3 regions of the Nostoc sp. UIC 10607 genome follow, and region 3 is predicted to be linked to each of the others. Evidence: riboswitches for the same ligand, from Rfam matches in the RefSeq annotation. Region 3 holds a riboswitch; each other region holds the start of a gene.

Region 1 (3,279 bases), on a different contig from region 3:
CAAATAGCTGGGCATATGCAGGTGGGGAACGAAAGGCAAAGACTTGTCCTCGACTAATATCTTTGGCAGTGTAGGGATAATTAGTTAAGCTACTTTCAAAGTTACCAAACAGGATATCAGATCCTTGCAAGTGAGTTCTCACTGCCTTTGGTAATAATTGATCTCGAAACCGAGGTAATCTATGGTTAGGGAAATTAGTGCCGGGAATAATATCTCCAACGGCTTTGATAGTAATAGTGTCTGGAAAGGTTTGTTCTTCTGTTGTTGATGGCGTAAGTTCAGGGATAGCTAATGGAAATTGCACAGGCTCAGTGGGTGTAGTCGCAGCGTTTAATCGCTGTGATTGCCCAAGCCGGATAACGACTCCTATACTAATGCCCAGATATAAACAGATGCTGATAAAACTAAATGAGAGCACTCTCGCCATGCTGCGATTTGCCATCGTTCACTCCTCACACAATGGCATTAGTTTATCCCAAAAATCTATACTAACGGTGTATATTTTAGTGTAGTTTGGGTAACATTTGGCTAAGTAAATACTGAAGTATAATCTCGTATACTTGCAAATAATCATACCTGCCAGCTATGAAGCCAAACATTATCGCTTTGTCCAATTCTTTAGAAATCTTTTAAACGGAGAGGGGGGGATTCGAACCCCCGTTGGGTTTCCCCAAAACGCATTTCGAGTGCGTCACCATGAACCGCTCGGACACCTCTCCAGTTATATTATTCACACATTTGAGTATTCAAATGGTATGAAGTAAGGTAAATTTTACCATATTTCCTATACTACTATAACATTATCGCTTTATCTGCGTAACGGAATGCTTCGGGAACGCCCAAGCCAAAGACATTTACCATCATCGTGGTTACTGCAATTACCTAGTGAGTCAATGACACCCACAGATGTATTTATATAGAGCCATGAAAAAACTGTCTGAACTATTGAACGGTGATATACTTAAAAAATTCACTCGGTTCTAGTAGAGGTCAGCCACTAGAGGAAACGGGGAAAGTCCGGTGTAAGTCCGGCGCTGTCCCGCAGCTGTGATGAGACTTATGTCTCAGAGTCAGAATGCCCGCCGAAGTTGACTTATAAGTTCTACACGTCTGCGAGGTACAGATGAACAAAAGTATAAATATTTCTACTATTAGTCAGTCTCACTTCTTTAAAGAGCCAGAGATTCGCTACAGATTATGGCTTGCTACGAGACGATAGACAGTTAATTTATGGTATAAATTGCACCTCTAAGTGTAGCTATCAATTGTGCTAGTTTTTCTAGGCATAAGTATTGGTACTACTAAGCTGTTACGCATTTAATTTGTACATTTACCTGATGACTGATGACTGATGACTGTTAACCGTCAACAATCAACAGTTAACGACCATCAAGAGTGTTTATATACTTTAGACGCGCATCAGCTTAGTTGATTGTTGCTAATACAACTATTTTCATGTAAATAGCTCACGCTGTAAGGGGATGGTCAACTTAGAGCCAGAGCAAAATGCATGAGTGCTTGTAACCATTCTTGTGTTATTGCGTTTACAGCAGAAGGGAAATCAACCTATCTGTTTGGCGATTTACCCGTTGATGGCTGTGCATCTGCTGTACTGGAATGTGCAAGTCAATATTACACAAGTCTAATGGTTTACTGTCTTGCTCAGAACAACCTGAACCTTTGAAAACGGGTATTTTGGCAAAGATTCCACCACTAAATAAGTGGGCAAAATTAAACATAAGTTGTTGTAAAGTTCTATAGGAGGAAGCAAATGCGACCGGAAAAGAGTATCTGGCAAGGAAATTTTGGCTACTGGCAAAACAGCTTTATTCACACTAATCTGCTGGTAATAGGTTACACAGCATGGAAAGGATTTCAGTCATTTGGGCGGGGGGTTGTAATTTGTGATGTTGATACTCAAGTTACTCATCCTTCAATTACAAGTCTCGATACGGTTCCCTTCACCCTCCAATTTCTTCCTTGTGATCTGATTGGGTTTTATTTGCGATCGCGTCAGAGTTGTGGGACAATCTCGCAATCAATTAGCTCATCAATGATTTCATCCATCCTCTCAGCAGTTGCAACATACAATCCCCATCAAGATATTCTTCTGGTGCTAAAGGCTGATCCTCAAATTGAGGTCAATTTCTTACACCAGCTAAAAATTACTCCACCCGATTGCTACGAACAAGTTTGCAAACGTTGGGAAGAATTTCAACCAAGCTTAATGCCTTAAAACTTAGCCTCAATGCAAAAACCAAAATCAATCAACATTTCCAAACCAACTCGCTACCAAAATGCGGCGATAGATTATTACATGGGACTCACAGATTCCTCTTATCTGCATTACGGGTATTGGGAACCACTACCTACTGAGGGTGAGGAATTGACCCTAACTCGCCTGCGTGTGGCTCAAGAAGCCTATGCAGCCAAGCTTTTGAGTTTTATTCCAGAGGGAACCAAAACTGTGATTGATGTAGGTTGCGGTATTGGTGGTAACGCAGCATATTTGTGCGATCGCGGCTTTATTGTTGAGGGATTAGCACCCGATGCACTCCAACAAGAGAAGTTTATCAAGAATACGAACGGGCAAGTGCCTTTTTACTTAACCAGATTTGAAGATTTTCACACCTCACACTCCTATGACCTAGTTCTGTTCAGTGAAAGTAGCCAATATATTGCTGTTGGCGATTTGGCTCAAGGTGCAGCTCGTTTATTAAATAGTGGAGGCTATTTATTGCTTGCGGATATGATGCGCTCTGATGCTGGATATAGAGAGGGCATTTTTTCTAATTGTCATGTCGCTAGTGAGCTTCAGGCGGCCTTGCAACAGGCTGGATTCAAGTTAATTAAGACTGAGGACATTTCCACCCAAGTTGCACCAACGATTGACTTGTGTGTTGATAACTTTCGAACTTTTGGGCTAACTACCGTTAAATATATTGCAGATTTGGTAGCGATCGCAGTCCCACCATTACATGCGATCGGTCGTTTAGCATTCAAACGCTGGCTGGAAAAGCCCATTGTCGAAGGGTTAGCAGCACGCACTATTTTTGATAGCCATCTCTGTTATAAAATCGAACTCTGGCAGTTATCAATTCATCAGGGGAATTGAGTGTTTGAGCTTAAATTAACACCACTCTCTACTCCCCATTCAATTTGAATTCTAAATTTTTGCTTTAGTTATGAAATCGCTTGCACAAGAAGCAATCCTAAACACTGACAATGTTCAAAAGTGCGATGCCAAATAGACCGTCGTAGACATTGCTTCTTTAACTG
Region 2 (3,279 bases), on a different contig from region 3:
CAAAGAAGTTAGAGCACAGTCTTGAGGCTAGACACTAAGCTTTGTGCTTTGATTAAACTGTTATGTAATATAGATAGACTACTTGCTAGCTAATAGCTTACAGGGTTGTCAGTTATAGATACTTGCTCTTGGTTAAAAATGTTTTATTTATCGTTTGAGAAAAATTATGGACTATAACGTTTGGTTTCGCCCTTTCGTCTGGATTGATTATCGACTGGCAGTATTATTCCTGGTAATTATTCCGCTAATTCTCCTGATTTGGGCATTTGTGCAAAAAGCAGAAGGCATACAACGCTTGTTAGCTATATATTGGCGAGTATCAAGCCTAATGGCAATCACTATTTACTTAATGATTGCCCAGTATCCAGTTAGCTTTATCTCTGGGTTGATAGCTCAGATTTTGATCCCGATTTCGCTGTGGTTCTGGGTGGATATTAATGATGAAATTGAGTATCAAACTAGTGGCTCTTTGAAATTGATTTTTACCTCTTGGCGCTGGGCTACAACTGTTTATTGTTTTTTGAGTGCACTAGCCTTTATCCCTTTTTTGGGTTGTGCTTTTTCTGCCAATATGCTAAAGACTGCCTATTGTCGTGTCTGGTTTGAAGCTCCGTTGCTATTCAAAGAATATTTCCATGCTAATAGCAAGGCTGAGTTCTTAGGTTTTCTTGGCATAACTAGTTTAGTAATTTATGTGCTTTACTTAAGCTATTTTGTTCTGATTAAGCTGGGCAAGCAGGGACGTTCAGCCACACCACAGTAATCTTTGCTGCCCACAGTACCTCTAATTTTAAAAACATGAATTCCATTGGCAAGCGACTGGAACAATACACCGCTAAACGCCCCCAAGAAGTCCTACTTGTAACGGTGGAAATTGCTGATGAGCAAGATACCATTGCTGTTTTCAAAGGCTTTTCCAGTTCTTTGATGCGCCCTACGGCATTTGATGCAGATGTACCAGTTTTGCCAGATGGAGCAAACATCCTCAACATTGACCGAGTAGCCAGTCCTTACAATCCTGAAGCACCCCGTTATATTCAACAAGGACTTTCTTGGGAAGCTATGGAAGCTTTATTATCAGAAGTGGGAGTATGAATAAACCGATTGTTTGGATACATGGAGATTGCCTCAGTCCATACAACCCTGTATTGCAAAAATATCCCGATGTCCCAGCTATCTGGGTTTGGGACGAGGCTTTGATAGATGAATGGAAACTGAGTATCAAACGTCTCACCTTCATATACGAATGCTTGCTAGAGTTACCTGTTGTTATCCGTCGCGGTAATGTGGCACAAGAAATTTTAGCTTTTGCTAAAGAACATGATGCGAATTTAGTCGTCGCAGCCAACAGTCCCAGTCCCCGGTTTGATGATATCTGCAATCAAATAAAGGGTTCTATAGCAGTGGAAGTGCTTGAGGTAGAACCATTTTTTGAATATGATGGCTATATTGACCTGAAGCGGTTCTCGCGCTATTGGAAAGTGGCCCAAAATTATGTTTTTGAATAGCTCAATTGTTATATTGTAATGTCTAGCGATCGCTTCTTCTGCCAACGTTTCATTTTGCGATCGCAGATCCAACTGATGAAGCAATCTGCTAGTTACAGCTTACAAATGGCAAAATTTATGAAGCATTAAATTTTCTGACTACCTTCTCGTGCTAAATTACTAAAGCTTGGAGTTGGGAAACTCCGGTGAAATTCCGGGACTGTGCCGCAGCTGTGATGGGATCACCCAAGTCAGAATGCCAACCCTCAAGATGTCCTCAATACACACTCAGCGTCTACTCCCTGCGTTGCACGGGGAAGGAGTTCCAAGTTTGCTTTCTGGATTTGCCACTTGTCCTGGCTTGTTTTATGCTACACCCGCCGCAGATGGTATATTATCTCGCATTAGAATACCAGGTGGAATTATTAGTAGTCAGCAGTGCCGTGTGATCGCAGATATAGCAGAACAGCACGGTGGCGGCTATCTGGATGTGACTAATCGAGCTAATCTACAAGTCCGCGAAATCCACAAGGGGATAAATACTGAAGTTCTAAAGTATTTACAGAGTATAGGACTCGGTTCTCACAATCCTGTTGTAGACCATATTCGTAATATTATGACCAGCCCTACTGCTGGTATCGACCCGCAAGAATTAATCGACACTCGCCCTTTTGTCCAAGGTTGGGATCATTATATTGCTGCACATCCGGCCCTTTCGGGACTGTCAGCAAAATTTAGCGTTTGCTTTGATGGTGGTGGGATAATTCGGGTGTGCGATCGCTTGAATGATATCCTATTTGCTGCTGTCTTAGTTAACAGTAATGTTTACTTCCGCCTCTCTCTCAGTGTAGGGACAAAGGGTCAACCGCCCAGCGATATGGGAATATTGTTACCACCAGAGGAATGTTTGCCCGTTTTGGCAGCGTTGACAGATGTCTATCTAGCTCATAGTAATACTACAAGTAAGCGTCGGCTACGTCTCTTAGAGTTATTGAATACTTTGGGTTGTGAAAATTATCTCCAGGAAGTTAAGCAGCGTCTACCTTTCCCTCTTTTATGCAGTGAAGCAAGAAATGACCTAACCCCCCAACCCCCTTCCCTGCAAGGGAAGGGGGAGAAATTCTCTACTCTTTTGCAAAGAGAGGGTTTGGGAGAGAGGTCAAATGCTAGCTATCAGCATATTGGCATCCACCCCCAACGTCAGAAAGGCTTATTTTACCTTGGTGTTGTCTTGCCCCTTGGGCGATTGGAGAGTAGACAGATGCGGGGTTTAGCAGATTTAGCAGCAAAATATGGCAGTGGAACTCTCAGGCTAACCCCTTGGCAAAATTTGTTGCTAACTGATATTCCTCAGCAATGGGTTGGCGATGTCCAGCGAGAAATTGCTTGCTTAGGATTAGATTTCTCAGCAACCAACATCAAGAGTGCATTAGTTGCCTGTTCTGGAAAAAAGGGTTGTGCTGCTTCTGCTACGAACACCAAGGATCATGCATTGGCATTAGCAGAGTATCTTGAAACTCGCGTCATTCTAGATTGCCCTGTTAATATCCACTTCAGCGGCTGCGAAAAATCCTGCGCCCAGCATAGCAAAAGTGATATTACTCTGCTCGGTGTCAGCATTGAGGCTGACAATGGAACTGTGGAGGGTTATCACATTTATGTTGGTGACAGCAAGCAGAAATCCGGACGTGAAATATATCAATATGTAACTTTTGCCGAACTACCTGCATTCATAGAGCGGATGCTATATGTATATAAAAATCAACGCCTAAATTCTGATGAGTCCTTTGGG
Region 3 (3,279 bases):
CAGCATACTGGCTCTGGTGCAGTTGTCCAATTGGCTGAGGAAAAAGGGATTTATGCTTTTGGCTACAACACTGATATGAGTAAGTTTGGTCAAAAAGCCCATCTGACATCAGCTATTAACAAATGGGGCAAATTCTATATAGATAAAGCCTTGGCTGTAATGAGTAATACTTGGAAGTCTCAAGAGGTTTGGGATGGCATTGGTCAAGGAATGGTGGATATTTCCCCCATGAATCAGGCGATTCCTGCGGATGTGCAACAACTGGTGAATGCAAAGCGCGATGAGTTTATTCAGGGTAGTGCACATCCTTTTGATGGCCCGGTGCAAGACCAAAAAGGGGTGGTGCGAGTGCCAAAGGGTAAGGTGTTGGATGATAGGGGACAACTGGCGATGGATTGGTATGTTGAAGGAATTGAAGGCTCAATTCCCAAGGATAAATCCTAGCACTGCTAAAAGTCTGATTGGCGGCTTTTACTTTCTTTCACTAGTTGTCCAACTTGTCAAATAGCCATGCTAAAGCACCATCAACATCAGTAACCTTTTCTCCTGGCGGTATGGCTGGACGATTTACCATAACAACCTTCACACCCAGTTCTCGCGCTGCAATAATCTTAGGCTTTGTTGCATCGCCACCACTATTTTTACTTACTATGGTATCAATCTTGTTATGAATCAGGATTTGTCTTTCGTTATTGAGGCTAAAGGGCCCGCGATCGCACAATATCATTCCTGGTGGTACTAAAGCATCATCGGTAGGAGGGTCAATCATCCGCATCAAAAACCATATTTTCTCTAGATGAGCAAAGGCGGCGAGTTCTTGCCTCCCAACTGTCAAAAATACATGCTGTGCCTGGTTTGCTACAGATGCTGCTGCGGCTTCAATGCTGTCAACTTCAATCCAGCGATCGCCACTTCCTTTTTCCCAAGGCGGGCGAATTAACATCAGATGGGGTACTCCGACTTCCGTTGCAGCATCTGCCGCATTGAAGGAAATCTGAGTAGCAAAAGGATGGGTTGCATCAATTAATAAGTCGATTTGCATTGCTCTGAGATAGCTAACCAATCCAGCCACACCACCGAAGCCTCCAACCCGTAAATCGCCCAACGGAACTGATGGTTCACGGGTGCGACCAGCTAGAGACGTGATTGCTTCTAACCCTTGGATAGTCGCCACTTTGGCAGCTAGTTCTGCGGCATCTCCCGTACCACCCAAAATTAAAACTCGCATCATTGAGATAAAGGTGGAATCTTTGCCAATATGCCCTTTTTCAGGGCTTCTGGACGCTCTGACCAAGGGAGTAAACCATTTGCTTTGGCATAGTATTGACTAGCACATTCTAGTATCGCAGATGCACTGCCATCAACGGCTAAATCACCAAATAGATATGTTAATTTGCCCTTGGCAGCAAAGGCAACTACACAGGAACGATTACAAGCACTCATGCATTCAACCTCTTGAATTGGGAATTGATCTCGCAAGTCCCAATCTTGTGCCAAGTGCTGAAGTTGCTGTAGTAGTTGTTCGCCACCACTTTCACCTAAACGTTTTCCATCTTGCCAAACGCTAGCACAGGTTTTGCAAACAAATAAAGTGTGGTCAGGAACACCAAAGCGATTAGTTGGGGAAATATGTGCAGTAGCAGTCATCTGTACCTCGCAGAAATGGGGAACTGATCAATCTACTTCGGCGGGCATCCTGACTCACTCAATTTGGAATTTGGGATTACTTAGTTTGCTAATCTCAAATCTCAAATTAATTCACAGTTGCGGGACAGCGCCGGATTTGCACCGAACTTTCCCCGTTACCTCTGGTAGCTGACCCCTACCAGAACCGAATAACCTCAATGATCATACACCAGGGTCGAATGGTACTTCTCTTAGTAAGATGGATTTACACCTTTATCTTGCTTTATCAAGAAAATATGTGTTATTATTAATAATCGTGTGGTTAAGGACGTATAGCTCAGTTGGTTAGAGCGCTACGTTGACATCGTAGAGGTCACTGGTTCGAATCCAGTTACGTCCATTGTTGGAAAGTCCTTATCTGTAACTGCTTGTCACTTAAAGGATAAGATGGCCGTTTTTAAAGGATAAAGTGGCCGCCCTGATCAAGCTGAAATGCTTATTTTTTCGTTGCACACAATCTGCGGCGATCGCATTCAAATCTCTTAAACACTTTTCCTACTCAGTTCTGCTTTGCGGTCACTTTATGCTTTAATTTCGGCCACATTATCCTTTAAGTGACAGTCTTGGTCAACTATTGGTTGTTATCTTGGACAACTTATGGTTGTTGTCGCAAAAATTCAGTCCCGATGACACTCAAACCTTAACCGACTATCCCCCATCGACTCAACCATATCACCATAACGGGACAGTGAAGAAGTTGTACGAGGGATAGGGCAAAACTTTGCGCTTCTGGTGTTCCGTGCTATGCCAGTTGTAAAATGAGTGCTGTAGAAACGCTCTACATAATTGATACAGCGCTCGTAAGTGAACGCCATCACTCTGCAACTGGCTAGAAATGAACGAAAGAAACCAAATAAAACCTCAGAAGATGAAAGATGTAGATAGCTAGATTGCTGTATAGTTTGGATTATGCCAGATTATTCTCTAAAGAGTTGCTCTATGATCGCTCTACCTGGTATTTTTATCCAAAACAAAATATACGAAAGTTCTAATTCTCTAGTGTATCGAGGCATTAGAGAGGATGGAGTAGGGATCATCGTAAAAATGCTAAAGTTTGATTATCCCTCACCTCAAGAACTGACTCGCTACAGACAGGAATATAAAATTATTCGTTCCCTCAATCTGGAAGGAGTTGTCAAGGCATACAACCAGCAGGACTATCAACGCACCCTGGTGATTATCTTAGAAGATTTTGGAGGAGAGTCCTTAGAGCAATGGATGCACAAGCGCCCAGATATCTTCTGCCCGATGCCTTTATCCACTTTTCTAGGTCTTGCGATCGCCCTCACCGACATTCTTGGCAGAATCCATGCAGCCAATATCATTCATAAAGATATCAACCCTGGAAACATAGTCTTTAATCTGGATACTGGCGTTGTCAAAATTATTGACTTTGGGATTGCAACCCAATTTAACCGCACGAATCCGACGTTCAAAAGTCCCCATGTGCTAGAAGGCACGCTTGCCTATCTGTCGCCAGAGCAAACTGGGCGGATGAACCGGATGCTCGACTATCGCACCGATTTCTACTCGCTGGGCGTGACCTTCTACGAACTGTTAACTGGACAGCTACCGTTCCCCACTCAAGACATC

Evidence for each region. Region 3 has a riboswitch for cobalamin ahead of ACEYW6_RS22155 (DUF1636 family protein). Riboswitches for the same ligand answer to the same signal wherever they lie in the genome.
Region 1: linked by a shared signal. The riboswitch ahead of ACEYW6_RS07175 (DUF1636 domain-containing protein) and the one ahead of ACEYW6_RS22155 (DUF1636 family protein) in region 3 are both predicted to bind cobalamin.
Region 2: linked by a shared signal. The riboswitch ahead of cobG (precorrin-3B synthase) and the one ahead of ACEYW6_RS22155 (DUF1636 family protein) in region 3 are both predicted to bind cobalamin.

Annotation. Positions count from the first base shown of each region.
Region 1 covers NZ_JBIQNW010000005.1:230,671-233,949, forward strand. The annotation lists gene ACEYW6_RS07165 (CapA family protein) at 1-442, opposite strand, end outside; tRNA gene ACEYW6_RS07170 (tRNA-Ser) at 635-719, opposite strand; cobalamin riboswitch at 959-1,102, shown strand; partial or broken gene ACEYW6_RS07175 (DUF1636 domain-containing protein) at 1,505-1,761, shown strand; gene ACEYW6_RS07180 (hypothetical protein) at 1,772-2,236, shown strand; gene ACEYW6_RS07185 (methyltransferase domain-containing protein) at 2,249-3,115, shown strand.
Region 2 covers NZ_JBIQNW010000034.1:42,165-45,443, forward strand. The annotation lists gene ACEYW6_RS23760 (DUF3177 family protein) at 167-763, shown strand; gene ACEYW6_RS23765 (hypothetical protein) at 799-1,095, shown strand; gene ACEYW6_RS23770 (hypothetical protein) at 1,092-1,508, shown strand; cobalamin riboswitch at 1,638-1,770, shown strand; gene cobG (precorrin-3B synthase) at 1,759-3,279, shown strand, end outside.
Region 3 covers NZ_JBIQNW010000029.1:70,233-73,511, reverse strand. The annotation lists gene ACEYW6_RS22165 (BMP family ABC transporter substrate-binding protein) at 1-444, shown strand, start outside; gene ACEYW6_RS22160 (cobalt-precorrin-6A reductase) at 485-1,228, opposite strand; gene ACEYW6_RS22155 (DUF1636 family protein) at 1,228-1,647, opposite strand; cobalamin riboswitch at 1,669-1,851, opposite strand; tRNA gene ACEYW6_RS22150 (tRNA-Val) at 1,953-2,026, shown strand; gene ACEYW6_RS22145 (PAS domain S-box protein) at 2,626-3,279, shown strand, end outside.